2 regions of the Chitinophaga filiformis genome follow, and region 1 is predicted to be linked to the other one. Evidence: riboswitches for the same ligand, from Rfam matches in the RefSeq annotation. Region 1 holds a riboswitch; the other holds the start of a gene.
The links. Region 1 has a riboswitch for S-adenosylmethionine ahead of MYF79_RS18070 (trans-sulfuration enzyme family protein). Riboswitches for the same ligand answer to the same signal wherever they lie in the genome.
Positions count from the first base shown of each region.

Region 1 (15,736 bases):
CTGACTAATTACAGCACATAACACATAGCGAATTATTTACATGGAATGGGCCTGACCCGGCTTATCCTTCGTTTTCTCCATTCTGCTCCGTATATTGCCTGTCTAAAGGAATTTTGAGATATGCAATTGGGACTTAAGCATTATCCTGTGCTGGCTGCTTCACTGTTATTAGCGGGCATGCAGGTAAAGGGACAAGAGAAAAAAACAGCTTTCACCGCGGCAAAAGATTTTAAACCGGCAGAATATGTAGATCCCTACATTGGTTCGGGTGGCCATGGTCACGTGTTCGTAGGTGCAAGCGTGCCATTTGGCGCGGTACAGGTTGGGCCTACCAATATAGTAAAAGGGTGGGACTGGTGTTCCGGGTATCATTATTCGGACAGTGTTGTGATCGGTTTTCCGCAGACGCATCTTAGCGGTACCGGTATCGGCGATCTGGGAGATGTACTGATCATGCCATACACTGGTAAGATCAGGACAAACCACGGCAGCCAGGAGAACCCGACCAGTGGATATGGTTCTCACTACACGCATGCGCACGAAACGGCTAAACCGGGGTACTATTCTGTACAACTGGAAGATTATAATATCAAAGTGGAACTCACCGCTTCCGAAAGGGTGGGTTTTCACAAATACACTTTCCCGCAGGGAGAAGAAGGTCATATCATTGTTGACCTGAAGGAAGGCATCGGCTGGGACGCCCCGGTGGAAACCTTTATTCAGAAGAAAGACGACTATACCCTGGTAGGTTACCGTTTGTCAAAAGGCTGGGCGGAAGATCAGCGTCTCTGGTTTGCTATCCGCAGCAGCGTGCCGCTGAAAGATTTCCAGGTGTTTAATGGCGATGAGAAACTGGCCGGTACCGAGGGCAAAGGCAAAAATATCAAGGGGGTGATTTCATTTGAAAAGGCTCCCGCACAGGCCATGCTGAAAGTGGGCATTTCCCCTGTCAGCAGTGAGAATGCCCTGGCAAATATCAATAGTGAGATCCCCTCCTGGGATTTTGCAGGCACCGTGAAGACTGCCACGGCAAAATGGAATAAGGAACTCTCCAAGATCCGGTTGGAAACCGCTGATGTTACTAACAGGAGCATCTTTTATACAGCGTTGTATCACACCATGATAGGACCTGCACTGTTCAACGATCATAACCGCGCCTACCGTGGCACTGACAAGAAAGTGTACAGCAATCCGGGTTTTGACAACTATACCGTTTTCTCTCTCTGGGATATTTACCGCTCCTGTGCGCCTTTATATACACTGACGCAGCCGGAAAGGGTGAACAGTTTTGTAAACTCAATGCTGACTATTTACAAACAGCAGGGTAAATTACCTATCTGGCCACTGATGGGTAGCGAAACAAATTGTATGGTGGGCTATCATGCTGTGCCGGTAATTGCAGACGCATACCTGAAAGGATTCAAAGGTTTTGATATCAATGCTGCCTTTGAAGCTATGAAAGCATCGTCCATGAGAGATGACCTGGGTATGAAAGATATCAAGGCGAAGGGTTACATTCCGGCTGATAAAGAATACGAATCCGTATCTAAAGCCATGGAGTATGCAATAGACGACTGGTGCATTGCTGCCGTAGCAAAGAAACTGGGCCGTACGGCTGATTTTGAATACTATTCAAAAAGAGCCGGCTATTATAAGAACTATTTTGACAGCAGCATCAGGTTCGTTCGCCCGAGAATGGATGATGGCAGCTTTAAAACACCATACGATCCTTTCAATTCCATCCACGAGAAAGGTGATTTCACGGAAGGTAACGGTTGGCAGTATACCTGGCTGGTACCGCAGGATGTAGAAGGTTTGATCAGCCTGATGGGCGGTGATGACGCCTTTACCAAAAAGCTGGACAGCCTGTTCATTGCGAAAGGTGATATGGGCGCCCAGGCCTCCAACGATATTTCCGGCCTGATAGGGATGTATGCACATGGTAATGAACCAAGCCACCACGTAACCTATATGTATGCTTATTCCGGCAATCAGTGGAAGACGGCTGAAAAGGTAAGAAAGGTGATGAAGGATTTCTATACCAAGAGCCCTGAAGGGTTGGCTGGTAACGAAGATGTTGGCGCCATGTCATCCTGGTACGTATTCTCTTCCCTGGGCTTCTATCCTGTAAATCCGGCCAAAGGTATTTACGTATTCGGTAGCCCGCTGTTCGAGAAGGCAAGCCTGAAACTGCAGGGTGGTAAAACATTCACAGTAGAAGCAATCAACAACAGCGCTGAGAATATCTACATCCAGCAGGTAACGCTGAATGGCAAACCTTATAATAACAGCTTTATCCGTCACGCAGACCTTCTGAAAGGAGGTGTGCTGAAGATCACTATGGGCAACAAGCCTTCCGATTTCGGAAAACTGGCGGCTAATCGCCCGGATTCAAAGTATTGATCATATATAGATATGGGTTCAATGGCTGCCCTGCATTTAGCAGAGCAGCCACTTTTCTTTATATTATAGCCTGTTTTCAGATGGCTGGTTAATTTACCTGCTGCGCCTCCCTTTCCTGCGCAATCGTTTACTTTTCCCGCTCATAACAATTTGTTAGCAAATGCGTTAACTGGCAATTAACAGTTTTAATGACCAGATGTACGTAGCTTCATGCAATAGATTGCAGTGAATGTACCTGCATGATCCACGTGCGGAGCCATCTACCATAAAATGAACAGTTTATAATGATGAGTGAAAATCACGAACACATTTACCAGTTATTGCTGAAAAAGCGGAATGGTACTATCAATGAATCTGACGATCAGTATGTTTCAGCGTTAATTAACGGTCATGAGGATGTTGAATTGATGTGGAGGGCCCTGAAACATAGTTTTTCATTACCTGGTGAGGAGAAATTCTGGCAGCAGATAGACGTAGCTAACGCCTGGAGTACGGTCAGAAGCGAATTATCTGTTAAAAATACAGGCGTCCACAGTATCAGGAAATGGCTGTTTGCGGCTGCAGTGCTGATGGTAGCTATGATCGGCATCAGTCTGATATGGAGGAACATGCACCGCAATACGGAGCAAAAGTCGCCGGTTGCTGTGGCAAGTCCTGCTCCGGCCAGGGGCCAGCAGTTGCAGTTACAGCTGGCGGGAGGAGAGACCATTGCCTTGCCCTATAACCAGGCAAAACAGGACATCAAAGCGGGGGATGTGCAGCTCAGCGCCGGGGCTAAAAAATTACAATTTACCGGAGGTACTGCCATGGGCAACGGCTTTAATACCCTGACCGTACCGCCCAAAATGGACTATAAACTGTTGCTGGCCGATGGTACGGAAGTATGGCTGAATGCCACTTCCAAATTACGTTTCCCGTTTAATTTTTCCGGCGACAAGAGAGAAGTGTACCTGGACGGTGAAGCCTTTTTCCAGGTAACTAAAAACGATTCCAAACCATTTATTGTACATACCGAACAGACAGATATAGAAGTACTCGGCACATCCTTTAACGTCAATGCTTACAATGACGATATTACCAGGACTTCCCTGGTGAGCGGCGCCATAGTAGCCAGGGCAGATGGAAAAGAGGTGCGCCTGCGTCCGGGGCAGGAGGCTGTTTACAAAGCAGACCAGGGTTATAATGTACACGCATTTGATGAGAGCGAGGTACTGGCCTGGATGAAAGGAGTATATGTATTTCACAATACCTCCCTGCTGGAGATAGCCGAAGTGCTGGAACGCTGGTATGGCGTAAAAGTTGTCTTTGACAACAAGGCCCTGGCCGGCAAAAAGTTTACCGGTGGCCTGGAGAAGCTCCAACGCCTGGATTATTTCCTGGAAACATTGGAGCTGATCGGCGACGTTCATTACAGCTATGACGAAAAAGGCGCCATACATCTGAAGTAAGACACAGGCAGGCCTGACGGTATAGCTCCCACCCGGGGAAAAACTCAGCGCCTGACGGGGTTTACCGCACCTTATGATAATACCTTGTACTGTTGCGTAAGGTGTTTTATCGCATATTTTATCAGTGAATTGTGCCCGGTAAGGTTTAGTTTTTTGGAGATATTGTGACGGTGATTTTCGACGGTTTTAATACTGATATTAAGTGTCTGCGCAATCTCTTTAGTGCTCATACCTTCTGCGATCATCTGCATTACCCGGAATTCCGTTTTGCTTAGTTTGTGATGGACCTCAGGAGGAATAACGGGCATAGAAACGATGGTAGTGTGCTTTTTTTCTCTCTGCTGCACATTAAAAATAGTAAAACGGGTAAGCCTCGACTTAATGCTAAGCAACAGTTCCTTACTCTTAAAAGGCTTTGACAGAAAGTCGTCCGCACCGAGGTTCATGCCCATACGCATATCTTCCGTTCCCTCTTTCCCACTAATGAAGATCAGCGGAATATGTTGCAGGGATGAATCATTCCGCAGCTCCATAAGGAAGTGGTACCCGCTTCCGCCGCGTAGCCGCACACCGCATACAACAAGATCCGGTTTATACTGCCGGCAGATATAAATGCCCTCTTCCGGCGTAGTGGAAGTATAGACGTCATAATGATGCAGGGTTAATAACTGCTGGATCTTCTTTATTAAAGCAGCATCTTCTTCAATAACCAGTATTCTGTAAATTGGCTCTTTCATTGGCTCTTAGTTTGAGGTAGTATATTCGTCTCCGTTAGTGCTTTCTTTGTTACACCCGTAAGCCGGACATTCGGCATATTTTTCATTAAACGTATAACCACCGCAGAAATTGGCAGTAGGCAAAGAATATATCCGCATAGTTATAGGTCGCGTATCAAATTTCGTGTTCAAATAAGTCTATTTAGTGTTCGATGAACAATTCACACCCGTAGTGCCAGCAGCAATGTAACCCGGACAATACAGGATTTACTTTTAATGAGGTTTTCCAGAGAAGAATGGTGGGTAAAAGGTTAAAGCAGCGAGCTGGGCGTAAATATGCGTCAAATAACGGGGCCTTTTAACGTCTAGTCCGCTGTGCTTCTCGAAAATAAGTGTTAGCACCTAGAAATATGTGTGTCCTTACTCATTTTCCATATAAGCTCCTGAAATTTACGAAATCGGCAGCAACAATTGTACATCTTTACATGAGAAATGCATAAATCATTTAGCACTAAGTGTATTTGAAGTAAAAATTAATATCAATAAGGTCTAAAAGTTATATGTTTAATCGACATATCTGACAATATTAAACTGCCATATCCATATCCATAATAAAGCCAAATGGTTTCGCTAGCCTGATATGCTGATTATGAGATTGTATACCGGGCAAATGCGAAAGATTTTTAAACACAGGTTTTCATAGGATAGATAACTAAATTGCCGCTCATTCCTGGGCGGCATCTTTATTTTGTTCCCATAATTCATTAGCTTTATTCTTTACAGGTTTCACCATTTTGCGTGGTATAACCGCAACGTGCATACTTAACTATCAAAATTCCATGGAACAACAACCTAATTCAAACCGGAGAAATTTCATCCGGAACGTATCACTGGGCAGTCTGGCCGCCCTCAGCCTTCCAAATATTGCATCAGCAGCTACAAAAGAAATGAAAGCCCATGCTAAGAAAGTAACATTGAAAAAGGATGCAGTCATCCTCTTTCAGGGAGACTCTATTACCGATGCCGGCCGCAAAAGGGATCAGAGTGAACCCAACAACACCGGCGCCCTGGGCAATGGATATGCCTACCTTGCCGCAGCAGCGCTACTGAAAGAGTTCCCTGAGAAGAACCTGAAGATCTACAACAAGGGGATCAGCGGTAACAAAGTATACCAGCTGGCTGAAAGATGGGATACGGATTGTCTGCAGATAAAACCCGACGTGCTGAGCATCCTGATCGGTGTAAATGATTACTGGCACACGCTGAACGGCAACTATAATGGAACGATCAAGACCTACCGTGAGGACTTCACCAAGCTACTGGAGCGTACCAAGCAGGAACTGCCTGACGTACAGCTGATCATCGGCGAACCTTTTGCGGTAAAAGGTGTGAAAGCAGTGGATGACAAATGGTTCCCGGCCTTCGATGAATATCGTGCGGCTGCCCGTGAAATTGCCACAAAATTCAATGCTGCCTTTATTCCCTACCAGGCTATTTATGATAAAGCCCAACAGTCTGCGCCCGGTTCCTATTGGACTGGGGACGGGGTACATCCGGCCATAGCCGGGGCTTCGCTCATGGCTGCTTCCTGGATGGATGTGATCAAAAAATAATGCTTGTTATATACTATAAAAAGCCGCGGAGGTCATCCGCGGCTTTTTTTATTAGTGCGTTATTGCACCTCCACTTTTGGAGGGATCAGTTTATAGATAATCGGCGTCACGATCCTCGACAGCAGCGTAGAGCTGACCAGGCCACCGATGAGTACTATTGCCAACGGCGCTATCAGGGGATTGGTGGATATGGCAATAGGGATCAAACCTCCGATAGCAGTCAGCGAAGTTAGTACGATGGGCAGGAATCGTATTTCCCCGGCCTCCCGGATCGCTTCATCGAGCGTCTTTCCCTGCTCTCTCAGCTGATTGGTGAAATCTACCAGGAGAATGGTGTTCTTCACTTCAATTCCCGCCAGGGCTATCATACCAATGATGGCAACAAACGAGAGGGAGTTGCCGGTCAGCCACAGGCCAACGGCAGCGCCCACCACGCCCAGTGGTATTACTGACAATACGATCAGCGTACTTTTGAAGGTCTTGAATTCCAGCACCAGCACTGCCACGAACAGGAACATGGTCACGATGATAACGCTCATGAAGCCGCCGAAAGAGTCCTGTCTTGCTTCTACCTCACCGCCCATTTCATAGCTGTAACCGGTGGGCAGCGGAAAGGCATTCATTTTCTCAATAGTACTGTTGATCACCCGGTCGGCCAGGAAGCCTTCCCGGACAGAGGCGGTCACCGACACTACGCGTCTTTTCTCCTGGTGGTTGATGCGCAGGGGAGAAGCCTCCATCCGGAGACTGGCCACCTGCGAGAGTGGATAAGGCTTATCGTCCTGGTTATTTACGTACAGGTTGTTGAAGACATCCATGGTAGGACGGCCGTCTTTATTGCGTGTCAGCAGGACATCATAGTCGTTGTCGTTCTTATCCGCATAGTGGCCCAGGTTCAAACCAGCTACTGCCAGTCTCACCGTTCTGTCTATATTAATACTTGGAATGCCCAGCAGCTGTGCTTTTTCCTTATCGATGTCCACCCTGATGTCTGTTTTAAGCAGCTTCACCGGATTGTTCACGTAAATAGCTCCTGGCACCTTCTGCAGCATTACCTCTACCCGTGCAGCGAGGCTACGAAGGGTATCAAGATTGTCGCCGAAAAGGCGCACTTCCACCGGCGCCGGCGCTGGTGGTCCCTGCTCGAAGTTGACCACCTCCACTTTAGCCCCCGGGTACGGCGTCCACTGCCTGCGCAGCTTTTCGATCAGCTGCAGTTTTTCATAAGGCGAAGTATGATTGTCCAGCTGGATGAATATCTCGGCAAAGTCGCTCCTCTCATTTTCCTGTATGACATTGTAATAGATACGGGGATTACCTTTCCCTACATTGGTAGCAAAGTAATTGATGGCCCTTTCTTTTTTCAGTGACTGTTCTACCTGTCGCGCAATGCTCTTGGTGTAAGCAAGACTTGACTGCGGGGGTGTGGTAATATTCACCAGGAACTGTGGCTTTTCTGATGCCGGGAAAAGGCTGAAACCCACTACCTGGAACAATACGATTGAACCACTGAAGATGATCACGGTAATGATGATGGAAAGCACCGGTCTTTTCAATGCTTTATCCAGTACGCGGGAATAGCTGCCATGGATCAGTCTTTTCAGTGCGCGCATGAAGATGTTCCCCTCCGGGTTCCCCGCATGCTCGGGCAGCAATTTGCTGGCCAGGAAAGGGATGATTGTCAGCGAGACAAACATGGAAGCAAACACGCTCAGAATAACGGCCATTGGAAGTCCGCGGATAAAGTCACCGGCGCCTTCAGGCAGGAATACCAGTGGCATGAATGCGATGACCAGTGCGGCAGTGCAGCCCACCACTGCAAGCCCGATCTGTTTGGTGGCTTTGAGTGTGGCCTCCATTCTCGAGTGTCCTTCCAGTATCCAGCGCTCGATATTCTCTATCACCACAATGCTGTCGTCTACCAGTAAGCCCAGTGCTACTACCAGTCCTACGATGCTCAGCTGGTTAAGGTTATACCCAAATACATTTAACAGCACTATCCCGATAGCCAGCGATAAAGGGATGGAGATCATTACGATCAATGCGGGACGGAATCCCAGCGGAAGCAGGGTAACAGCCACGAGTAGTATCGCGATGATGAAGTCTTTTCCCAGGCCGCCCAGACGCCTGTTCACATTGTCTGCCTGGTCAAAATGCTGGACCATGTCGATGTTTGAAGGCAGGGTTTTCTTAAACTGGTTCAGTACCGGCAGATAAAGTTCCTTGGTTTTGCTGATGTTTTCACCTTCTTTCTGTGCTGCCACTACAAAGGCGCATCTGCGTCCGTTCAGCCTTGTTTCATATTGTTCATCAGCCAGACCATAATAGATAACAGCAACATCTTTAAGAAAGATATTCTTTCCTTTGCTGTTGAAAACCACTGTGTTTTTTATTTCGTCCAGCTGCTGATAGCTGCCGCTGCTCTTGATGTTATAACTGCGGTTACCGGCTTCAATGCTACCGCCAGGGATATTGCTCATTTCGTTCTGAACGCTGGAGATGACCTTATTCACCGGTAAACCCATCTGGGCGATCTTTTCAAGGTTTAACTCAATTCTCACCTGCCTGTCAGGGATACCGTGAATCTCCACATTTTTGAGGGCCTTGATGGTTTCCAGGTCATCCTGTAACTTCTCGGCATAATACTGCAATTTGTCTTTTGATGCCGTTTCGGAGACCAGTGCTATCTGCATGATATTCACATCACTGGGCTGCTGCCGCAGCACGTCGATGTTGATATTCTCCGGCAATTCGTCCCGTTTACCATTTACAACACGCAGCACTTCCTGGTATTTATCGTCCACGTTGCTGTGGTATTTGTATTCAACCCGTATCACGGCCAGGCCGTCTCCGATGCTGGTCCTCACGCGTTTGATATTTTCCTGTGAAGACAATTCTTTTTCCAATGGGTCCACCACGAGGTCTTCCATGTCTTTCGGGCTGGTACCCGGATATACGACAACTACATTAAAGAAGGGCGATTTAACCTCGGGATCTTCAGACCGGGGCATTGTGAGGATGGTAGTAATACCGAGTACGATGATCATAATAAAGATCACCAACGTAAATTGATAGTTCTTTACCGCGTATGAAGAGATTTTCATGATTCGTTGATTTATTAGAGGAGTTCCCGTCGCTATGCGGTATTATTTTACAGTGATGGCACTGCCTTCTGTCAGATAAGCACTACCGGAAATGATCAGGGCGCCTGCATCCTGCAGTCCTTTGCTGATGATCACTTTGTCGGCTTCCATTCCCCCTATGGTGACAGCTATTTTATGAGCGGTCTTATTATCGTTGGTAACGTATACATAGCCTGTGCTGCCGTCGCCTTCCAGCAATGCATCGTAAGGAATAGCCCAGGGACCATTACCATCTGCAGCAGCAGTTACTACGGGTTTAATGACAGCTTTGCCAAACATACCAAAAGCAATAGCTGAGGGCTTTTCTCCGGTTAACTTAATATCCGCAGTAAAAGAGCCGCTTTGTGGCTGGATGCCTTCTGACTTACGGGAAACTACGCCTGCGAAGGCCTTGCCGGGAACGGCTTCCACCTCTACGCTGGCTTTGTCCTGCAGGCTGATAGCTGCCCATTCCTTATTGCTGACATTCACACGCAGGAGCCAGTTGCCCGATTGTGCGCCATTTGTTTCCAGTACAGGGGTGCCGGGTTGCACCAATTGTCCTTCACTGGCAAGTTTACGTAGTATATAACCGCTTTCCGTTGCCAGGATCTGCGAGTGCGTGTGGTTGAATTGTGCAGTCTTCAGCTGCTCACCGGCAATATCCAGTGCTGTCTTTGTATTCTGCAACTGTTCGAGGGTGGCCACACTATCCTTGTAAAGATTTTCTACACGTTTGTAATCACGTTGTGCTTTTTCAAAACCAAGCTGGGCCTGTTGCACCTGTGCGTTGATCTCTACCGGATTTAATACTGCCAGCAATTGACCCTTCTTAACGGCGTCTCCTTCCTTTACCAGGATGCGCTGAATGATACCACCTGTCTTAAAGGAGAGCAGCACTTCATCGTCTGTAGTGAACTGGCCTGATACGGAGATAGCCGGATTGGAATTCATTTTAGCGTTCAGGGGAAGCAGTTTTACTGGTATCCCCGAAGACTGACTATTGTTGTTTTCTGCTGCGCTGGGCGCTCCGCAGGAGATAACCAGGCAGGAAAAGGTTGCCAGCAGTGAAAAAGAGAGAATAGATTTCATGTTGAATATTTTTAAGGAAGTAGATTAAAGTTTATAGGAAGCTTGTGTGCGTTCAATGTCGGCGATAGCGGTTTGCACAGCGGCGAAAGCTACAGATAGCTGCAGTTTTGCATTGGTAAGCTGGTTCTGCGCATCCAGCAGTTCTATGTACAGTAACTGTCCTGCCTTGTACACCTTCGACTGGTCTGTATAATATTTTTCAGATAATAACAGCTGCTCCCTGGCGCTTTTGAAGTTGGCCACTGCTGTGTGATAGTTATTTTCAGCAACCTGCTGTTCCAGTTGAAATGAAATACTGGTTTCATTGTAAGCTGCCTGCAGATTACTGACGTCAATGGCCGCTTGTTGTGCCTTATACTTCCGCTGACCGGCGGCAAAAAGGTCCCACTGCAGGTTTACGCCCCACATGTAGTAGCGGGATTTGTTATCGACGTTCCAGTTGAAACCCTGTGAGCCGAGATCCAGGAAGGTGCTGATTTTGGGTACCAGGTAAGACTTTGACTGGCGATAAAAGAGTGAGGCGATCTTCTGTTGCTGGGACAGCTGGACTAATTCGTCTCTTGTGTTGCCGCCCGGAGCGGGAGCCGGCAATATTTCTTCAGGTATAAAGATGCTGCTGTCTATGGTAATAGGAGCGTTCAGGTCCCTGTTCAGCAGGAAGTTGAAATAGGCCCGGGCATTCCGTTGTTTATTCTCCGCTTCGGTAATAGACGCTGCAATCTTCTGCTGTTCTGCCTTTGCGCGGGTAAGGGCTGTACTGTTTGTGACGCCGTTGGCGAGGAAGCTGGTGTTGACCCTGATATTCTCCTGCACCTGAAGCTGGGCGGTATTGTAGATCTCCACTGCTTTCCCCGCCTGGTAATATTGATAATAGGCAGTTTTAATGTCTTTCACCAGCTTACGCTTGTAAACATTGACAGCCGCCTGCTGTAGCGTGATGCTTTCCTTCCGGATCTTGTTGGCATACCATATTTCCGTATTCACCAGTGGGAGAGAAGTGCGGAGGTGTACATCATAGAAATTATCAGGGTTCAGTAAGAACGACTGATTTTCCATTTGGGGGAATTTCTGGCTGTTGGTCAGCTGATTGAGTGTACTGTATACGGGGTTCAGCATATCTCCGACAGGAATATCAATGGTACGGCCGCCATCAGCTTTGGTATAGCTACCAGCAAGTCCGATCTGCGGAAAGAATAGGCTTTTGGCCTCCTTCAGGGCATAGAGCGATTTGTCCAGCTGAAAATGCTGCTGTTTCAGCCCCTGGTTCTGTGAGAACGCGCTCTGGATATAATCATCCAGGACCTTTCCCTGTCCATAGCCGTATTGAACGGACATTCCGGACACGGCGAACAGTATTATGAACATTTTTCTTTTCATGATCGTAGTTGAAATTATGAACAGTGTTTAGTGTCGGAGGATAAAAAAAGACACTTACGTGTCCTGGTATCTGCTATAAATCAGTCAGATACCGCTTTTATGTTGACAAGGTCAAATAAGAGGCCGGCGGCAGTTTTTTTAGACGGCTAATAGTTGATGCCGTCAATTATCATCCCGCCATCGTCTATTTTTTGATCAGCCGGAGATGCTCGTTTACGGTAGCTGCGATCACATTACGGATCTGATCGTCAGGCAGTTCCATTACCTTAATGCGTTCTCTGATAAAAAGCGAGATGAGCCCGTGTCCCAGTGCCCAGATGGAGAGCGCCCCGATCTGGGCATTCTCATAGCGCAACTGGTCCATGCACTTATCCATAGTGTCGGCCAGGAAACCATATGCTTCGTCACAGTTCGGCCAGTCATTGTCGTTCACCGCATTCATAGGAGAGCGGAGAATGAACATCAGGTCGTACAGGTCCGGATGCTCAAAGCCAAAATTGACGTAGGAGTGGAGCAGTTGTTCCAATCTTTCCATCGGGTCTGTGGCAGTTACGTCTCTGACGAAGGCATTATATAACTCCAGGAAGGCCTGTCCTTGTACTTCGTACAACAACTCATCCTTGTCTTTATAGTAGAGATAAATAGTGGCCGGGCTGTACTCTATTTTATCCGCTATATTGCGGATAGAGGTCCTGTCGAAACCTTCCTTAACAAACATCTCCATGGCAGCGTTAATGATGAGTTTCCTCATTTCCTGCTTTTCTCTTTCCTTTCTGTCTGTGATGCCCATATAAATAACTTTACGGCACAAACTTACTGAACAGTGTTCAGAAAATGAAATATTTCTTTTAGCTTTACGTCATTACTTGTAAAACAACCCTATTATGACCAATAATACACAATCAAACATTTCAGGATCAGGAATTTATACAATTTTAGGCGCAGGGGGGAGCATAGCACGGGAATTGACAGCCGTTTTACTGGAAGAGGGCAAGCATGTGAGATTGGTAAGCAGACAGGCAAAACCGGTGAATGGGGTATCAGATATAATAGCGGCAGATATTACCGATCCTTTGCAGGCACGCAGGGCTATCAGTGGTTCGTCTATCGTGTTCTTATGTGTGGGACTTGTTTATGACCATAAGGTATGGCAGGACAAATGGCCGAAGATCATTCAGAATGTAATTGAGGCTTGCAGCGAAGGCGGCATTCCCTTCATCTTTTTCGACAATGTTTACATGTATGGGCTGGTAGACGGTGCTATGACGGAAGATACGCCTCATCATCCGAGAAGCAAAAAAGGAGAGATCAGGGCAATGATCGCAGACAAGATCATGCAGGGGGTGAAACAGGGTAATATTACGGCGAGCATTGCACGCTCGGCCGACTTTTACGGCCCTGCTGCAGACAGTACCAGCGTGCTCAATATCATGGTGATCAATAAACTGGCGCAGGGACAGGCTGCTAACTGGATGGGCAATGACCAGGTGCCGCATAGTTATACTTTTACACCTGATGCGGGCAAGGCGCTTTACCTGCTGGCGTCAGATCCGTCTTCGTTTAACCAGGTATGGCATCTGCCCACAACAAATCCTGCACCTAACGGGAAAGAATATGTGGAAATGGTGGCGGCAGCCCTGCAGGTAAAGCCGCGTTATACAAAGCTGAATGGCTTTATGATCCGCCTGGCTGGCCTGTTTAACAGGACTATCGGAGAGCTGCATGAAATGATGTACCAGACCACGCATCCGTATATTTTCGACAGCACAAAATTTGAAAGACATTTCAATTTTACGCCTACTTCCTATGAAGAGGGGATCGCCCTGACCGTGAAAAGTATTGGAGACAGGAAAAAATAAATTTGGTGATTTAATTTGTTCTCTCATATCTTTGCACCAGTTCTTTAAGTTTCTTATCAAGAAAGGCAGAGGGAAATGGCCCTGCGAAGCCTTAGCAACCACCCGGTTCCACCAGACCGGAAAGGTGCTACATCCATCCCGCTTACAGCGGGAAAGATAAGTCAGTAGGTTTGATCTATTTTACTTGAAATAAATAAAACTCACCTGGCTACCAGGTGAGTTTTTTGCTTTTAAGCACTTCCTGCCACTATCTGCATCTCTTTTTGATAAGTTCCTCATAAGGACCTGTTTAATCAACAATTATCATCAAACTCAAAAACAAAAAGAGATGAGCACAATCACACAACTGATCCATTCCATTCCCGTAGATCCGCAAACAGGCGCTATTGCCGTACCTATTTATCAGACCTCTACTTTCGTACAGGAAGCGCCGGGTGTAAACAAAGGATACGACTATGCAAGGACCAACAACCCTACCCGTGAAACGCTGGAAAAAATAGCCGCACAGCTGGAAGGCGGCGCCACTGGTATTGCCTTCTCCAGCGGACTGGCAGCTATAGATGCTATCGTAAAACTGCTGCAATCAGGTGATGAGATTGTTGCCGTAGATGATATTTACGGAGGGGCCTTCCGGTTATTCAACAAGGTATATAGCAAATTTGGCATCAAGGTAACCTATGTGGATACCTCAGATGTGCAGGCCGTTTTCAATGCCATAACTCCCGCTACTAAGCTGATATGGCTGGAAACACCGACCAATCCTACATTAAAGATATCTGATATTGCTGCTATTGCGAAGGTTGCTGCCGCCAGTAAATGCCTGTTCTGTGTAGACAATACTTTCGCTTCTCCGGTCTTGCAACAGCCGCTGGCACTGGGTGCAGATATAGTGATCCACAGCGCTACGAAATACCTGGGAGGACATAGCGACCTTATTGCAGGACTGGTGGTGACCAGGACACCGGAACTGGGTGCGGAGATCAAATTTTACCAGAACGCCTGTGGCGCCATCCTCTCCCCGTTTGACAGTTTTCTGCTGATACGTGGTATAGAGACATTACATCTGCGTGTACGGCAACACTGTGCCAACGCCCAGGCAATTGCGGAATACCTGGAACAACACCCATTGGTAGATAAAGTGTATTACCCCGGTTTGAAAAGTCATCCCGGCCATGAAATAGCAAAACGGCAGTCGAAAGGCTTCGGGGGAATTGTTTCTTTTACCTTTAAGGACGATACGGAAGCAACAGCGATCTCGTTTGTGACTGGCACCCAATATTTTAAGCTGGCAGAGAGCCTCGGAGGTGTTAAAAGTTTGTTATGTCACCCGGCCAGCATGACCCACAAATCCATCCCTGATGAAAAGCGGAGAGCCGCCGGGGTGGCCGATGGCCTTGTCCGTTTGTCGGTAGGACTGGAGGAGCCGGCAGACCTCCTTTCAGACCTCGATCTTGCCTTTTATAAAATTCAGCAGGCGACCGGGTCCGTTTTAAGTTTATAGTTTCGTAGTTTGCAGTTTCTGGATTGATAAACTGCAAATTGTGTAACTATGCTAAAACGTATATTTCTCAGTGTTTGCCTCTCCGCTATTTGTTACTATACTTATGCCCAGGACAACACTTCTTTTATAATCAAAGATATTACCCTGATTGACGGGAGCGGGGCTGAAGCCCGTTCCCATGTCAGTCTGGTTGTCAATGAAGATACCATTGCGGCAATACTACCCGCAGGCACAAACTATCCTGTTAAGGGCGCCGTTGAAATAGATGGACAGGGAAATACCGTAATACCACTGCTGGTGAATGGCCATGGCCATGTTGGATTGTTAAAGGGCGAGACAATTGCCGCCGCCAACTATACGCCGGAGAATGTTAACCGCCACCTGATGCAATACCTGGAATACGGTGTGGGAACTGTATTAAGCCTGGGAACCGATCAACCGGCTGCCTTCATTTTCAGGGATGCATCGCGGATGGAGATGTTGCCGGGTGCTTCTTTTTACACAGCGGGTTACGGTTTTGGCGCCCCCAAAGGCGTGCCGCCACCTGCATTCGGTCCCAGTATCCTACGCCCTTTAAGCGCAGATCAGGCCTTGCAGGAAATGCG
Region 1 covers NZ_CP095855.1:4,601,379-4,617,114, forward strand. The annotation lists gene MYF79_RS18025 (GH92 family glycosyl hydrolase) at 121-2,403, shown strand; gene MYF79_RS18030 (FecR family protein) at 2,688-3,851, shown strand; gene MYF79_RS18035 (response regulator transcription factor) at 3,923-4,588, opposite strand; gene MYF79_RS18040 (SGNH/GDSL hydrolase family protein) at 5,407-6,180, shown strand; gene MYF79_RS18045 (efflux RND transporter permease subunit) at 6,240-9,284, opposite strand; gene MYF79_RS18050 (efflux RND transporter periplasmic adaptor subunit) at 9,327-10,394, opposite strand; gene MYF79_RS18055 (TolC family protein) at 10,419-11,771, opposite strand; gene MYF79_RS18060 (TetR/AcrR family transcriptional regulator) at 11,956-12,561, opposite strand; gene MYF79_RS18065 (NAD-dependent epimerase/dehydratase family protein) at 12,656-13,630, shown strand; SAM riboswitch class I at 13,681-13,793, shown strand; gene MYF79_RS18070 (trans-sulfuration enzyme family protein) at 13,959-15,131, shown strand; gene MYF79_RS18075 (amidohydrolase family protein) at 15,180-15,736, shown strand, end outside.

Region 2 (15,736 bases), 2.3 Mb from region 1:
TGCCTGCTTTTGGCCTGAACCTGGCTGTGAAGGATGGCTTCTTCCAATATCCTGATCTGCCTAAACCAGTAAAGAATATCCAGGTAAAATTGAGTGTGAAAAACCCCGATGGCGTACCTGATCATACTGTGGTAGATATGCCTTCCGCACACGTGGAAATGGACAATACCCCGGTGGATATGCGCCTGCTGGTAAAGACGCCTATCTCCGATATGTATGTGGATGGTGCAGCGAAAGGTAAACTAGACCTCTCAAAAGTATCACAGTTTGTGAAACTGGAAGATGGTACAGCCCTGAGTGGTCTTGTGGATGCAGACATCAGTGCAAGAGGAAATATGAGCGCTATCGAGAAACAGGCTTATGATAAATTCTATGCAGCAGGAAGCATCCTGGTGAGCAACCTGTTGTATCGTAGCAAGGATTATCCTGACGGCGTAAAGGTGAACACCCTTTCCATGCAGTTCAATCCGAAGAACGTAACAGTGTCTAAGTTTGATGGACAATACCTCGGTACAAATTTCCAGGCAAATGGTGAAGTGAACAATATGCTGGCCTATGTGCTGAAAAATCAGCCACTGGACGGTAAGCTCGCTGTTAAAGCTGATGAAGTGAACCTGGACAAATGGATGGGTACCACCGAAACCACTGCTGCAGCTACACCTGCTGATACCGCAAGTGCGCCTTTTGCTGTTCCGGCTAACCTGAACTTCGCTTTACAGGCGCAGGTGGATAAAGTACACTACGATAAACTGGATATGTCCAACCTTTCCGGTAATCTCTTATTGAAAGACGAAACCGTTTCCATGCAGCAGATCAAAGCGAACGCCCTGCAGGGTAACATGGAAGTAAACGGTAGCTACAGTACTAAAAACAGCAAAACCAACCCGGACATCAATATGTCCTATAATGTGCAGAACGTAGACGTACAGCAGGCGTTCAACGCCTTCAATACAGTACAGGCGCTCATGCCGGTAGCTAAATTCCTGAGTGGTAAGATCAATTCCCAGCTGGAACTTTCCGGTAAACTGGGACAGAATATGATGCCACTGTTAAGCAGCCTGACCGGTGATGGTAACCTGCTGGTACTGGAAGGTGCGCTGCAGAAATTTGCACCGGTAGAACAACTGGCCAATACGCTGAATGTGAGTCAGCTGAAAAACCTTTCACTGAAAGATATCAAGACTTATTTCGCATTCGAGAATGGCCGCGTAAAGGTAAATCCGTTCAAGGTGAATGTCAGCAATATCAGCATGCTTGTAGGCGGTTCCCATGGCTTCGATCAGTCACTGGACTATACCCTGCAGATGACCCTTCCCCGCAGTGTGATCGGCAAACAGGGAGACGCCCTGATCACCGGTCTGGCATCAAAAGCAAGCAGCAAAGGTATTCCTGTTAATATCAGCGACAGCGTTCACCTGAATGTATTGCTGGGTGGAAATATCATGAAGCCGACATACAAGACAGACCTGCAGGAAACTGCTTCAGGTACGCTGAACAACCTGAAAGATCAGGCCTCTACACTTGTAAAAAATAAGGTAGATACAGTGAAAACAGCGCTGAAAGACACCCTGACATCTGTAAAGAACAATGCTATCGCAGGTGTTAAGAATGAAATTACCAAGCAGCTGACCGGTAAGAAAGATAGTACGGATACTAAATCAGCGCCTTTACAGGATGCCGGCAAACAGGCAGGACAGGCTGTAAAGAATACAATCGGTAATCTGTTCAACAAGAAGAAAACCAACTAAACAATATCACTTAATGAAAAACCGGTCTGAAAACCTCCTTTCAGACCGGTTTTTATATTTTTTAATACTGTTAACCATTTCGCTAGTTTGGACAACTTTTTCTCTGAGTTTTTCACCAAATTCGCAGAACGGATAAATAAGCATTTCTCGACCCTACTATAAGGATGTGTTAACTTGAGAAAATACCCTCATAACGACTATGGACTACGAGCGTTACATATCAGATGGAAATCTTGAAAAAGTACTCCTCGGATTCGCTACACCGGAAGAAGAATCTGAATACGAGCTCTATCTTGATATTTTTCCGGAAATACAGACCGAAAAAGATGAAGTGGAACGCAAGCTTGAACGCCTGGCTTTCAAGGAAGCGGCGCAGCCACCTGCTCACCTGAAAACCGCTATCATGCAACAGGTTGCCCAGGAAGCGGGAACACCGATTGTTACTGGTACCTGGTATGCAAAAAGAAAGAATATTCATGTTGAAAATGTTGCCCCTCCTCCTCACCAGATGAGGGTACACATAGGCTGGAAGATATTGCTTATTGCCTTGCTGGCAATGATCGCTACATCCATCCTGGCATCGGTGATCTTCTTTGCCATGACCATCAGATAAAGCCCAAAACAGTTCTAAATAAATAAAGGCGTCCGCAAATGCGGACGCCTTTCCTTTTCTATGCAATAGTATTTCCGTTTATAATTCGGTATGCTGCATTGATTTATAATGTTCCTGCATAGCCTTCAGTTTTTCTTTACCATAAGCCAGGCGGGTAATTGTTACGAACAACACCGGTACAATAAAGATAGCCAGGAAGGTAGCGGTGAACATACCGCCCAACACTGTCCATCCCATTGTTTTACGAGATTCCGCACCGGCTCCACTGGCTATTACCAGCGGCATGATACCCAAGAGGAAGGCCAGGGAGGTCATAATGATAGGACGCAGACGCAGCTTGGCAGCTTCCACCGTCGCCGTTACCAGTTCCATACCTCTGTCCACACGTTCCTTCGCAAATTCCACGATCAGGATCGCATTCTTTGCCGACAAACCGATCAGCGTGATCAGACCGATCTGTGCGTACACATTGTTCGTCAGGCTAGGCAGGAAAGTCAGTGTCACGATCGCACCGAAGGCCCCGATAGGTACTGCCAGCAGTACGGAGAATGGTACGGACCAGCTTTCATAAAGCGCTGCCAGGAACAGGAATACGAATACAATAGACAACACGAAGATGTAAACCGTCTTCGAACCTGACAGGATCTCCTCACGGCTCAAACCTGAGAACTCATATCCATACCCTTCAGGTAATACCTGTGCGGCCACTTCTTCCAGGGCTTTGATAGCATCACCACTGCTATAACCCGGAGCGGGGCTACCGTTTATTTCCGCGGAGCGGAACAGGTTATAGTGAGAAATTACCGGTGCGCTTTCTATCACCTTATATGAGGTCAGTGCGCTCAATGGCACCATCGTACCGGAAGAGTTACGTACAAAGTACTGGGACAGATCCTTGATATCGCCACGGTAAGTAGAGTCAGCCTGTGTTACCACGCGGAAGTTACGTCCGTATACAGTGAAGTCATTCACATATGCACTACCCAGGTATGTCTGTAAGGCTGTAGCAATAGAAGATATCTGCACACCCATCTTCTTCGCCTTTTCACGATCTATTTCCAGCTGATAGCCAGGAGTACGCGCTGTGAAGAAGGAGAATGCCCTTGCTATTTCAGGACGCTGGTTGATGGCCATAGTGAACTTCTGCAATACGCCTTCAAACTCTTTAATATCGCCACCTCCGGCCTTCTGCTGAAGGATGAAGGAGAAACCTGCTGTGGAACCCAGACCCGGAATAGCCGGAGGAGGGATTACCACGACATTGGCTTCTTTGAATCTCGACAGTTTTGCCTGAAGTTGTGCTACCAGTGCAAATATCTGCTGCGATTTATCTTTACGTTCATCCCATGGTTTCAACTGACAGAAGATGGTAGCACTGTTGGATTTTGTTGCAAAGCTAACTACGTTCAGACCTCCGAGGGCCGCGTAGTGACCGATTGCTTTTACACTATCCAGCGTATGCATCATCTCTGTCATTACAGCAATGGTACGCTCGGTAGAAGAAGACTCCGGCAAGTCAAAAGTGATGTACACACGGCCTTCGTCTTCTGTAGGAATAAAGCCTGTAGGCTTGCCTCTGAACAGCATCACGGTACCAACCATGATACAGATCAGGATTATTACCACATAACGTGCTCCACGGATACTTTTCTTTACACCCAGTGAATAACGGCTGGTTACATGACCAAACCATGTATTGAACTTAAAGAAGAATTTATTCAGCCCCTTGGAATTCTTATCCAGGTGCATGGGCCGCAGGATCAATGTACATAATGCCGGTGTGAGGGACAATGCCACGAAAGCGGATATCAGTACGGAGATCGCGATCGTGATCGCAAACTGTTGGTAGAGACGTCCCACGATGCCCGGCACAAATCCTACCGGCACGAATACCGCAGCCAGGATCAGCGCAATAGCGATCACCGGTCCGGAGATCTCCTGCATCGCTGCATAGGTAGCCTCCTTAGGCGTCATCTGCTCATGGTCCATATTATGCTGGACCGCCTCCACCACCACGATGGCGTCATCCACCACGATACCGATAGCCAGTACGAAACCGAACAGGGTCAGGGTATTGATGGTAAACCCGAGTGGTATGAAGAAGATAAATGTTGCGATAATAGATACCGGAATGGCCAGTACGGGGATAATGGTAGCCCTCCAGCTTTGCAGGAAGAGGAATACCACGACAACCACCAGTGCCAGCGCCTCCAGCAGTGTTTCCACCACCTCGTGGATTGATACCTCGATCACGGAAACTGATTCGAATGGCACCACATAATCCACATCGTTAGGGAAGGTTTTTTTCAGCTGGGCCATGGTTTCATACACAGCTTCCGCAGTCGCGATCGCATTACTACCCGGAGCCTGGTATACCAGCAGGTAGGAAGCTCTCTTACCATCCACGTATGAGTTGTTGCTATAACTGAATTTACCCAGCTGCACGCGGGCTACATCTTTCAGGTATACTACAGCGCCATCGTCAGGACGGGTTTTGATGATGATGTTACCAAATTCTTCGGCTGTAACGAGACGGCCTTTTACGAAAATAGTATACTCATATGTTTGTCCGGTTTTCTGCGGAGGAGCACCCACTGTACCAGCAGAGATCTGCGCATTCTGTTCAGTGATGGCCGCCCTTACTTCCTCAGCTGTTACACCCATCTGGGCCAGCTTGTCGGGCTTCAGCCATACACGCATACTAAAGTCGTCGGCACGGGTGAAGATGTCGCCCACACCTTTCGCACGCAGCAAGGCGTCTTTGATATATACGTTGGTATAGTTGTCGAGGAATGTTACATCGTGTGTTCCCTTGGGAGAATATAAAGCCACCAGCATAAGGATACTGGGGTTACGCTTTCTTACTGTCAGACCAAGGCGCTGTACCTCCTGCGGCAGGGTTGGCTGTGCGATACCCACACGGTTCTGTACATCCAGCGCCGCGATATTGATATCGGTACCTACCTCAAAGTTAACAGTCAAGCTCATGGCCCCACTGTTGGTACTGTTACTGGTCATATAGGTCATACCGGGCGTACCGTTCACCTGTACTTCCACGGGAGTGGCAGTAGTCTGCTCAACGGTCTGCGCATCGGCGCCAATATAGGTACCAGTCACCTGCACAGTGGGAGGAGAAATTTCCGGGTACTGACCGATCGGCAGGCTATTCATGGCCAGCAACCCTACCAGTACCAGCACAACAGATATTACTATTGCGGTAACCGGTCTGCGTATAAAAGTATTTGCAATCATGTTTCTTCTTCTATTGATTCAAACTCAAACTGTTATCTATTTCTTGGCTGCGGCTGCATCCGGAGCTTTCTTCACGGTAGTCGTATCGATCTTACCGCCGTCACGTAAGCGGTTCAGACCTTCGGTTACGATCAATTCTCCTTGTTGTACACCGTCCATTACCACGATCCGGTCTCTCAAACGGGGACCGAGGTGTATTTTGCGCTGTTCGGCAACGGTATCTTTTGCAATGAATACGAAGAATTCCCCCATCTGCTCTATTACTGATTTGTAAGGAATGATCACGCGCTCGCCGGACTGATCGTTGAGGACGTTCATCACACCGCTCATACCTTCTTTCAGTTCACCCTTAGGGTTATTGAATTCGATACGTACTTTGATGGTAGCGGTCAGGTTGTCCACACCGCGGTCAATAACAGCGATACGACCTGGTTCATCATACTGTTTGCCATTCGGCAGCTGCAGGCGGAAAGTAGAATCGCCGGCAGATACGGCCTTACCCTGCAGGGCAGAGAAACGTGGGATGTCATTTTCGTTCACCACGAAATCGACAGCGATAGGGTTTTCGGAAGACATCGTGTTCAGCAATGTGGTTCCGGCACTTACCTGCGCCCCCAGTTTCACCTGTGAAATACCGATACGGCCGGTGAATGGCGCTTTTATAATGGAATAATCGAGATCTGTACGTGCTGCGAGTAAGGCTGCTTCTGCTGCTGCCAGCTGGCTGCGACTTACATCCAGTGCTGCATCGGCATTATCCAGTGTCTGGCGGGCAATCGCGTCCTGCTCAGCCAGTTTATGGTAACGGTCTGCATCTTTCTGTGCCTTGGTAAGATTAGCTTTTGCCTGGCTAATGCTTGCTTCTGCCTGGCGGTAAGCAGCTTCATACTTACGACGGTCTATTTCATAGAGCGGTTTTCCTTTCTGTACCACTTCACCTTCTTTAAAGAAAATGCCGGTAATATATCCTGATACCTGTGCACGCAGTTCTACCTGGTTCAGTGCCACTACAGTAGCGGGATATTTATCGTAATAAACAGCGGTGCCCATAGCGGCAGGGACAACGCTTACCGGTGTAGGAGGCAATACCATGGCTGTTTTCTGAGCCGGGCCTTTACAGGAAGCCAGGTAAAATAAGCCTGTAGCGCCAATGAGGAGAATGTGTTGCTTTGTTTTCATCTGAAAATATTTGTCCTTTCAATGACCAGGCTGGTGGGCCCGGCCAGTTTCCTTTTTAGTAGTTGTTAGTTGTTATTGTTCCCAGTGCACGCTGCAGATCTATCTTGCTCGACAGTACAGTGTACATCGCATTATAATAATTGAGCTGCGCTGAGCGGAGATCGGTTTGCGCGGTGATCACCTCAAGATAGGTCTTCACTCCTTCCCGGTACTGCAGTTCGATGAGGTTATACACTTCCTGGGCAAGGTCCACATTCTCTTTCATCACCATAAACTGGTTGAAGTTGGCCTTGTAGGTCGCCATTGCCTGTGTATACTCTGTGTTGATCTGGTTCCGCAGGTTTTCCACATCCAGATCTATACGTTTTATCTGCAGTTCCGACTGGCGGATGTTGTAGATACGTTTAGAGCCCTGGAAGATAGGAAGAGACACCTTCAGCCCTACCTGGGAACTAGGCAGGTTGTTGCTGTATAACTTCTGAAATTCCGGGTGCAGATAGGTGAAACTATAGTTTGCAAAAGCTGACACTGTAGGCAGGAAGCTCCATTTATTGTACTTCAGTTCCGCTTCCTGCAGCACCTTCTGTGTTTGCAATAACTGCATCTCGATCCTGTTGTCATAAGCCACGGTAACAGTGGTATCCAGCTGTACATTCTGTGCCATCTGGACGGTATCGTACACCAACGGTAATGACCCGGAGGCGGGGTAGCCCATCAGCTGACGCAGGTAGGCCTCGCGGGCTTTCAGCTGCTCTTCCCCGGTCTTTTTCTGCGCGCGGGTATTGTTGAGGGAGATGGTAGCCCGTTTGTAATCGGTCTTATCCACCAGTCCGCCCTGGTATTGGTTATAAGCATCTTTCAGGCTACGCTCCAGGCGTACGATGTCTTCATTCAGTACATCGATCTGCTTCTGGGTAAGCAGGAGATCGTAATAAGCCTTGGTTACGTTAGCCACCACATCAATCCGGTAGCTTTCTGTATTTTGTTTGGCCTGTTTACGGACGTCGCGGGCGGTTCTGCCAGCCAGCAGGAGGTCGCGGTTAAACAAATTCTGGTTCCACTGGAACAGTGCGGCAGAACTGTTGGCTACGCCGATCTGTGCATAGTTACCATTGAAATAGGAAGTGGGTATCTTCAGATAATGATACAGGTTGTAGTCCAGCCCAACCTGAGGATACCAGTCGGCAAGCTTACCTTTAATGGTATATTCAGTGATGTCTTCATCCAGTCTGGCCTGCTTTACAACGGGCTGATGGTTAAGTGCATACTGAATGCAAGCCTGCAAGGTTGCCTGAGGAAGCAATGAATCGGAGACCTTTTGCGCATAAGAGGGTGCATTGTACAGCACGGCACTTAGTACGGCGGTCAGATAAAATACTCTTTTCATAAAAGGTTTTGACAATCAGATTCTTCTTTACACCAATCGGAGGACAACGACGATATTGTCCGGTATATATAATGATCTATTTTGGATTTGATGCTAATGTGAATCTCGGCAAATGACGGGCACAGCTTAGCATATGCACAGACTGCAAACAGGTAGGTTCAGGTTGTTAACGGTAGATTACAATTTTTGGGATAAAAGCCGACAGACGGGCTGGCTATACTTCCATTTACAGGGAATTACAGCCAGGCCCTTCCCGTAATTGCACGGCAAAGATAATGACTCGCAATCAGAAACATGTTACCACTGATGTAAATTTAAACAACAGTTTAACTTCCTATTTCACCGTGCGTCCACTATTAATATGTTTTTCTGCATGGTAGGAGGATCTCACTAGTGGTCCTGATTCGACATAATCCAGACCCATGTTATATCCTATTTCACGCAATTCTGCGAACTCGTCGGGATGAACAAAACGGACAACAGGCAGATGTTTTGGGGTAGGTTGAAGATATTGTCCGAGTGTCACCACGTCACATCCGTTGTCGTACAGGTCTTGCATAGCCTGTACCACTTCCTCTTTAGTTTCACCAAGGCCGAGCATGATACCGCTCTTGGTACGCATGCCGCCATCTTTCAGGCGACGGATCACTTCCAGGCTGCGGTGATATTTTGCCTGGATACGCACCTGTTTGGTGAGGCGTTCCACTGTTTCGAGGTTGTGGGATACCACTTCCGGGGCCACATCAATGATGCGCTGGAGGTTTTCCCACTGTCCTCTGAAGTCCGGGATCAATGTTTCCATTGTTGTATCCGGATTCAATGATCTTACTGCTTTAATTGTATTAGCCCAGATGATGGAACCACCATCTTTCAGCTCATCTCTGTCCACAGAGGTGATCACGGCATGTTTCACTTTCATGAGGTATATCGCTTCTGCAACCCGTTGAGGTTCATCCCAATCCACAGCTTCCGGCCTGCCGGTAGCTACAGCGCAGAACCCACAACTGCGGGTACAGATATTCCCCAGGATCATAAAGGTGGCGGTGCCGGCTCCCCAGCATTCACCCATATTCGGGCAATTTCCGCTCTCACAGATCGTGTGTAACTTATGTGTGTCAACCAGGTTACGTACCTGCTTATAACTCTCTCCTATTGGCAACTTAACCCTCAGCCAGTCCGGTTTTTTAGTTCTCGGAGCAGCGGCAGCAGGCGCTGTGCTGCATGGCGTTGCGGTCGTGATCGGTGTTTCTTCCATCTCTGATCCTTTCTTTAGGACACAAATTTAATACTTCTCAACTATTTCTTATCCCAACGCTTTCCAAACTGAAGCGCGATATATGCATTGAAGAAGAATTTCTTGGCAGGCTGGTCTATCATAATGTTGATATCCTTGGTATAATATTCCGCATTCACGCCTACTTCCAGGGCGCTTACCACCTCATTGAAACGCGCCCAGTCGAACCGCAGGCCTGTTTTTGCATGTACCCCCGGAACGATGCTCAGTTCTCCCCAGCCTTTACCAAAACCGGCGCCTCCTATGATAGATGCCCTGTCCAGGAATGCCTGGTCATATAAAGGGTTCTGACCATATTTAACCTGTATGCCCTGTTCGGTATTGGGATCTACGATATTGAGGTAATAAGGTTTCAACATTCCGACAGACAGGCCTCCGTAGTAGATGGCGTTTACGAGCACGCCGTTCTTGTTGGCTTTACCACCGATGAGTCTTTGCTGTCCAACCCCCAGTTTTACCTGGTAGAAGTTATTTTGCTTACCGTATATGTAGGGTTTCTCTGAATAGATAAATCCATAAGGGTCAACACCTTTTGGTTGTCCGGCCTTTTTATCTTCCTTGGGATGTTTTTTCTCGCCAAATTCAAGCTGAAAATAATTCACCTTGGTCCTGCTCTTCCGGTACCCCAGTTCAAACAAGCCGGTCCAGCCATCGGTATTTATTCTGGCACCTGCTGAGAATTCCCTCTGATACAGGTTCTCTCCTTCTTCCAGTTGCTTGAACAAGGAAATACGCTTTAGTTTGCGCTGCTCGCGTTGTTCTTTCTTTGAAAGTCCGTCCGTTTTTGAATCCTGGGCATACAAACTACCCGCCATGACCAGTAAAAGCAAGGATGAGTATAGTCTTTTCACCTGTATAGATTTGTTTAGTTAAGGGAGTATAGCCGCGGGGCTATGCTATATAAACGCAAGGGGCATTATATTGGTATGCCTGCTGTACAAACCTACACGTTTTTTCCGTCATGTGTAAATTTGTTTTGTCTGTAAACCCACGCCCATGTATATATAACGCCGTAACCCCGAAATGGTTACAGAATGATTGGAGAGGACGATTATTGCGAGCCATCACTATAGTACCTCTCCGGAACCAATGACCTTAACTCAGGTTCACGGCATAAGATGAACATCGGTTAAGGTCATTGATACCGGAGAGGTACACTGTTGATACCGGGAAGATATCGGCTTCGACATGCCTTAAAGGTGGACCTGAAGGAATATTACTGCGCAATAGCATATTTATAGAACTAAAAAGATCGTTTACCGCTTCAGGCAATATCAGACCGGAGCAACCTTGCTCCGACGGCACATCTCAGGCAATGTTTTTCATCACAGTAATGTTGTTTCAACTGTAACAATGCCTGGCTTTCTCCCGCAGAACCGGCGTTGATATTCAATGCATTCCATTCACCTATAACGTGGTTTTCCTCCGGGGGGAGTTGTTCCATAAGATGAATGGCCTTCTCCTGGCAGCGGCTATCTCCTTTCTCCCGGCCGTACAGGTATAGCAATGGCAAGACGGTATTGATCAGGATATTATGGACGGCACGGGTACCTGGCATCTGCGTCCTGCTCACAGGTTTGCCAAATTTGTAATGGGTCTGCCAGTAATCGGAAGGCCGGACCTGCAGCATCTTTTCCAGGCTGGCCGCATCAGGGGCTTCCAGTATCCGGGAAAACAGGTGTGGGACCTGGTGAAGCAATGCGGCCAGGAAAGCGATCTTCATACTTGGAAAAGAGGCGGGACGCATCCGCAGCCATTTCCAGTGCCGGGCATCGAGCGGTGTAAGGCGGTATTTATGCCGCATGTAAGCGTACTCCCGCTGTAGCCCCTGCATATAAGGGTCTGTGGCAGTATCATCCAGCATACCTGCCTGTCCGAATAGCAGCGCTTCCAGCAGGAACAGGTCATGCTGGTGGCGAAGCAAGACCTTATATGGCATGGATTGCGCTACATGCAGGAATACTTCCCCGTTCACAGGCATGCCGGCTGCTCTTGCCATAGCACGGAAACAAACTTCTTCCCAATCGTACCGCGTTTGCAAGAGCCAGGCCTTTAACTGGTCGGCCTTTTGTTCCAGCCGCTCTATCAGCAGGCGGTCCTTCCAACCCATCCAGACAAGTTCCGGCACATCTGGCAGAGAACCTGCACAGGGAATCAGCGCCGCCGATTGCCGCAGGGCCTCGTACCGTTGCAACAGCAACTTCGGAATAGCAGGCTGCAATTCCAGCACAGGTATGCCATTGGTTGTCCCTCCCGGCATGTCATGCGCAAACACCACATGCAGGATAACATTACGATACTGCAGGTTGTACTGGTGCCCGTGCCGGAACCAGTCAGACGTTTTCAGGTGCAGTTCTACATTGCCCACCCACAATGTATCACCTATGCGGATACGCGCTGCGGTGAAATCGGGTCCTGCATGCCGGTTATGCTGACCGGGATGATCGATGTGTAAAGATTCGCCCTCCTGTGTAGTAAGACCGGTTTGGCTAAATAAGCGGAATTGCCAGATGTGTTGAAATAGCTCTTCTGCGAGCAGCGGATCAACATTCACAATGGTCATAAATGGTTGGTTAACAGAGTGATCAAAAATCAATCAAAGGGAAACAAATTAGTGAAAAAATAAGTACGTGCAAAAAATTAAAAATATTCCTTTTTGGAAATTTCATCAAAGTACCTTTAACTTTGCACCCAGTTCTTACACATGACTTATCCAGAAAGGCGGAGGGACTTGGCCCTGCGATGCCTTAGCAACCAACCTGCAGTGATGCAGGGAAAGGTGCTAATTCCGGCCCCGGTTATACGATAACCGAGGGAAGATAAGTTGGCAGAGATTGATATTCATCGTAATAAAATACCTGAAGGCTCTTCCAACTACGGAAGGGCTTTTTTTATGCCCCTTATGCTGGTAGTTATGACTGGATGAACCGTCTGATTGTGCATGTGCCAACCAGGGTATAATAACAGTATAATTGCTTTGAAGATTGAAAATAGCTACTCAATTATTGCATAGCATCCCGGTGGATGAATTGACGGGCGCCATTTCCGTACCCATCTACCAGACCTCCACTTTTGTGCAGGAATCTCCGGGGATCAACAAGGGATTTGAATTTTCCCGTGCCAATAACCCTACGCGGAAAGTGCTGGAAAATATCATCTGCAACCTGGAAGAAGGGCATGCAGGTTTTGCTTTCGCCAGTGGCATGGCGGCTATTGATGCTGTGATGAAACTGTTAAAAAGTGGTGATGAGATCATGGCCGTGGAAGACACCTATGGCGGTATTTTCCAGATGTTCCAGCATATGTTTGAACGCTTTGGGATCAAAGCAAACTTCGTAGATACCAGCAATACGGACAAAGTACTGGCAGCAATCACTCCCAATACAAAGATGATCTGGCTGGAATCTCCCACCAATCCAACTTTACGTGTATCTGATATTAAATCCATCAGCAAAATAGCCAAACAGCATAATGTACTACTGGTGGTGGACAATACACTTTGTACACCATTGCTACAGCAACCCATGCCACTGGGCGCGGACATTGTGATACACAGCGCAACCAAATACCTGGCAGGTCATACCGATGTTATCGCAGGACTGGTAGTGGTGAATTCAAAAATACTTGCAGACCAGCTGCGTTTTAACCAGAACATCTCAGGCAGTATACTCAGCCCCTTTGAGGCCTGGCTGACGATCAGGGGTATTGAAACACTCTGCCTCCGCCTGGATAAACAATGCAGCAATGCAATGGCCATCGCTACCTGGCTGTCTACACATCCGGCGGTGGATAAAGTATTTTACCCTGGACTAAGCACACATAAAAACCATCATATTGCACGTAAACAACAGAAACAATACGGCGCACTTGTCAGCTTTTCTCTTAAGAGCGACAACATAAAAAATGCGATCCGCGTAGTGAACAGCACCAAGCTATTCAAACTGGCGGAAAGTTTCGGAGGAGTAAAAAGTATGCTGGATCATCCGGCTACAATGACGCATCGCAACATCCCGGAAGAATTCAGGAAGAAGACCGGGTTGCAGGATTCCTGTATACGGCTGTCAGTAGGTATCGAGGATGCTGAAGATCTTATCAATGACCTGAAACAGGCACTGGATAAACTGAACCTGCCCGCGGGAAAACAGATCACGGTATTACAGTAATAACAATCATATTTTTCATTAAAAGTAATGCAGTTTGCTTTCTATCAACCTGCTGCATGAAGGAAGTATATAAGCACTAAGTATAGAACATGGAAAACAAGATCATCAATTTAGGTATTTTCGGATTTGGTTGTGTGGGACAAGGGTTATACGAGGTACTCAACAGAACAAAAGGTATCAATGCCCGTATCAAAAAGATATGTATTAAAGATCCTAACAAATCGCGTCCTATTGACGCCAGTTACTTTACTACTGACAAAAATGAAATTCTGAATGATCCTACCATCGATGTAGTGGTAGAATTGATCAATGACACTGAAGCTGCATTTGAAATAGTAAGTACTGCACTGCGTAATGGCAAGGCAGTAGTAAGCGCCAGCAAACGCATGATCGCAGAAAACCTGCCCGCATTATACCAGCTGCAGGTGGAAAACAAAGTACCTTTCCTCTACGAAGCCTCCAGCTGCGCAAGTATTCCTATCATCCGTAACCTGGAAGAATACTATGACAACGACCTGCTGAATGCGGTGGAAGGTATCTGTAACGGTTCTACGAATTACATTCTTACCAAAATATTTGAAGAGAACCTGAGCTTTGAAACAGCGCTGCAACAGGCACAGGACAAAGGTTTCGCAGAAACAGACCCTACCCTGGACATTGAAGGGTACGATCCTAAGTTCAAGATCGTGATCCTGTTATTACATGCCTTCGGTACTTTCGTAAAACCAGAAGAAGTATTCAACTATGGTATCCATCATCTGAACGATTTCGATATCCAATTTGCAAAGCAACGCAACTGTACCATTAAGCTGATCGGCAACTGCCGCAGGCAGAACGGGCATGTGAATGCATATGTATTGCCACACCTGATCAGGGAACATAACCTGTTGTACGATGTATACAACGAATACAACGGCATCCTGCTGGAGAGCGCATTCACCGACAAACAGTTCTTTGTGGGTAAGGGTGCAGGTGGTACTGCTACCGGTAGTGCAGTGCTGTCGGATATCTCTGCATTATTGTATAATTATCGCTACGAGTATAAGAAGATCAAGCAATCCAATCAGCCGGCATTCACCAATGATGTACAACTGAAAGTATACCTGCGTTACCGCACTGCAGACCAGGTACATCTTGCAGATTTCTACAACATCTCCGAAAAATATGAGTCTGCCACATATAGCTATGTAGTAGGTGTCATCAACCTTGAGAAGCTGAAAACTGCTACATGGTTGAAGAACAAGGATGTGAACCTGCTGGTGCTGGAAGAGGAAAATGCACGTTAGTCTTCATTAATCAGCCATATACGCAGAGGGTATCAGTTAGTGCTGATACCCTCTTGTTTTTACAGATCCATAGCCTACACTAAAGGACGATGCTTTGTATATTTGCATCAAACACCCCACGTCATGAAAAACGCCGCTTCAGACATTGACGCCTATATTGCAACATTTCCGGAAGATATACAGGCCCGGCTACAGGAAGTCCGTGCCACCATCCGTAAAGCAGCCCCTGAGGCAACAGAAGCCATCAAATATGCCATACCGACCTTTGTACTGAAAGGCAACCTGGTGCATTTTGCGGCATTTAAAAATCACATAGGCTTCTACCCTGCACCAACAGGTATCAAAGCATTTGAAAAGGAATTATCAGTGTATAAACAGGGAAAAGGATCTGTACAGTTTCCCCTGGATCAACCTATGCCATTGGCGTTGATCACCAGGATCGTGGAGTATAGGGTTAAGCAGCAATATGGAAACAGGTGAACGTTTAAGTGAGTCTCAAAGCCTTCGTTTCTTTGATCCCCTCCCCTGATCAATTATTCTCAGCGGCAATAGATTCCAGTGCTTCCACGACATTGCTTACAGGCAATCCCATCACATTGTAGAAACAACCGTCAATACGATCTATTCCAACGGCTCCTATCCATTCCTGTATTGCATAGGCGCCGGCCTTATCGTAAGGCTTGTAGGTATCCACATAGTAGGTGATCTGCTCAGTGGTGAGTGGTTTGAAATGCACAGCGGTTTCTTTGGAGAAAGCCAGTTCCTGCTGCTCCCGTTTGATCACGACACCTGTGATAACCCGGTGTATCCGGCC
Region 2 covers NZ_CP095855.1:2,344,667-2,360,402, reverse strand. The annotation lists gene MYF79_RS09800 (AsmA-like C-terminal region-containing protein) at 1-1,748, shown strand, start outside; gene MYF79_RS09795 (hypothetical protein) at 1,948-2,361, shown strand; gene MYF79_RS09790 (efflux RND transporter permease subunit) at 2,440-5,613, opposite strand; gene MYF79_RS09785 (efflux RND transporter periplasmic adaptor subunit) at 5,650-6,792, opposite strand; gene MYF79_RS09780 (TolC family protein) at 6,848-8,179, opposite strand; gene lipA (lipoyl synthase) at 8,514-9,434, opposite strand; gene MYF79_RS09770 (hypothetical protein) at 9,476-10,324, opposite strand; gene MYF79_RS09765 (DUF2851 family protein) at 10,738-12,036, opposite strand; SAM riboswitch class I at 12,180-12,299, shown strand; gene MYF79_RS09760 (trans-sulfuration enzyme family protein) at 12,458-13,636, shown strand; gene MYF79_RS09755 (homoserine dehydrogenase) at 13,726-14,922, shown strand; gene MYF79_RS09750 (iron chaperone) at 15,046-15,402, shown strand; gene MYF79_RS09745 (Maf family protein) at 15,452-15,736, opposite strand, start outside.
Region 2: another riboswitch for S-adenosylmethionine. It lies ahead of MYF79_RS09760 (trans-sulfuration enzyme family protein); the one in region 1 lies ahead of MYF79_RS18070 (trans-sulfuration enzyme family protein).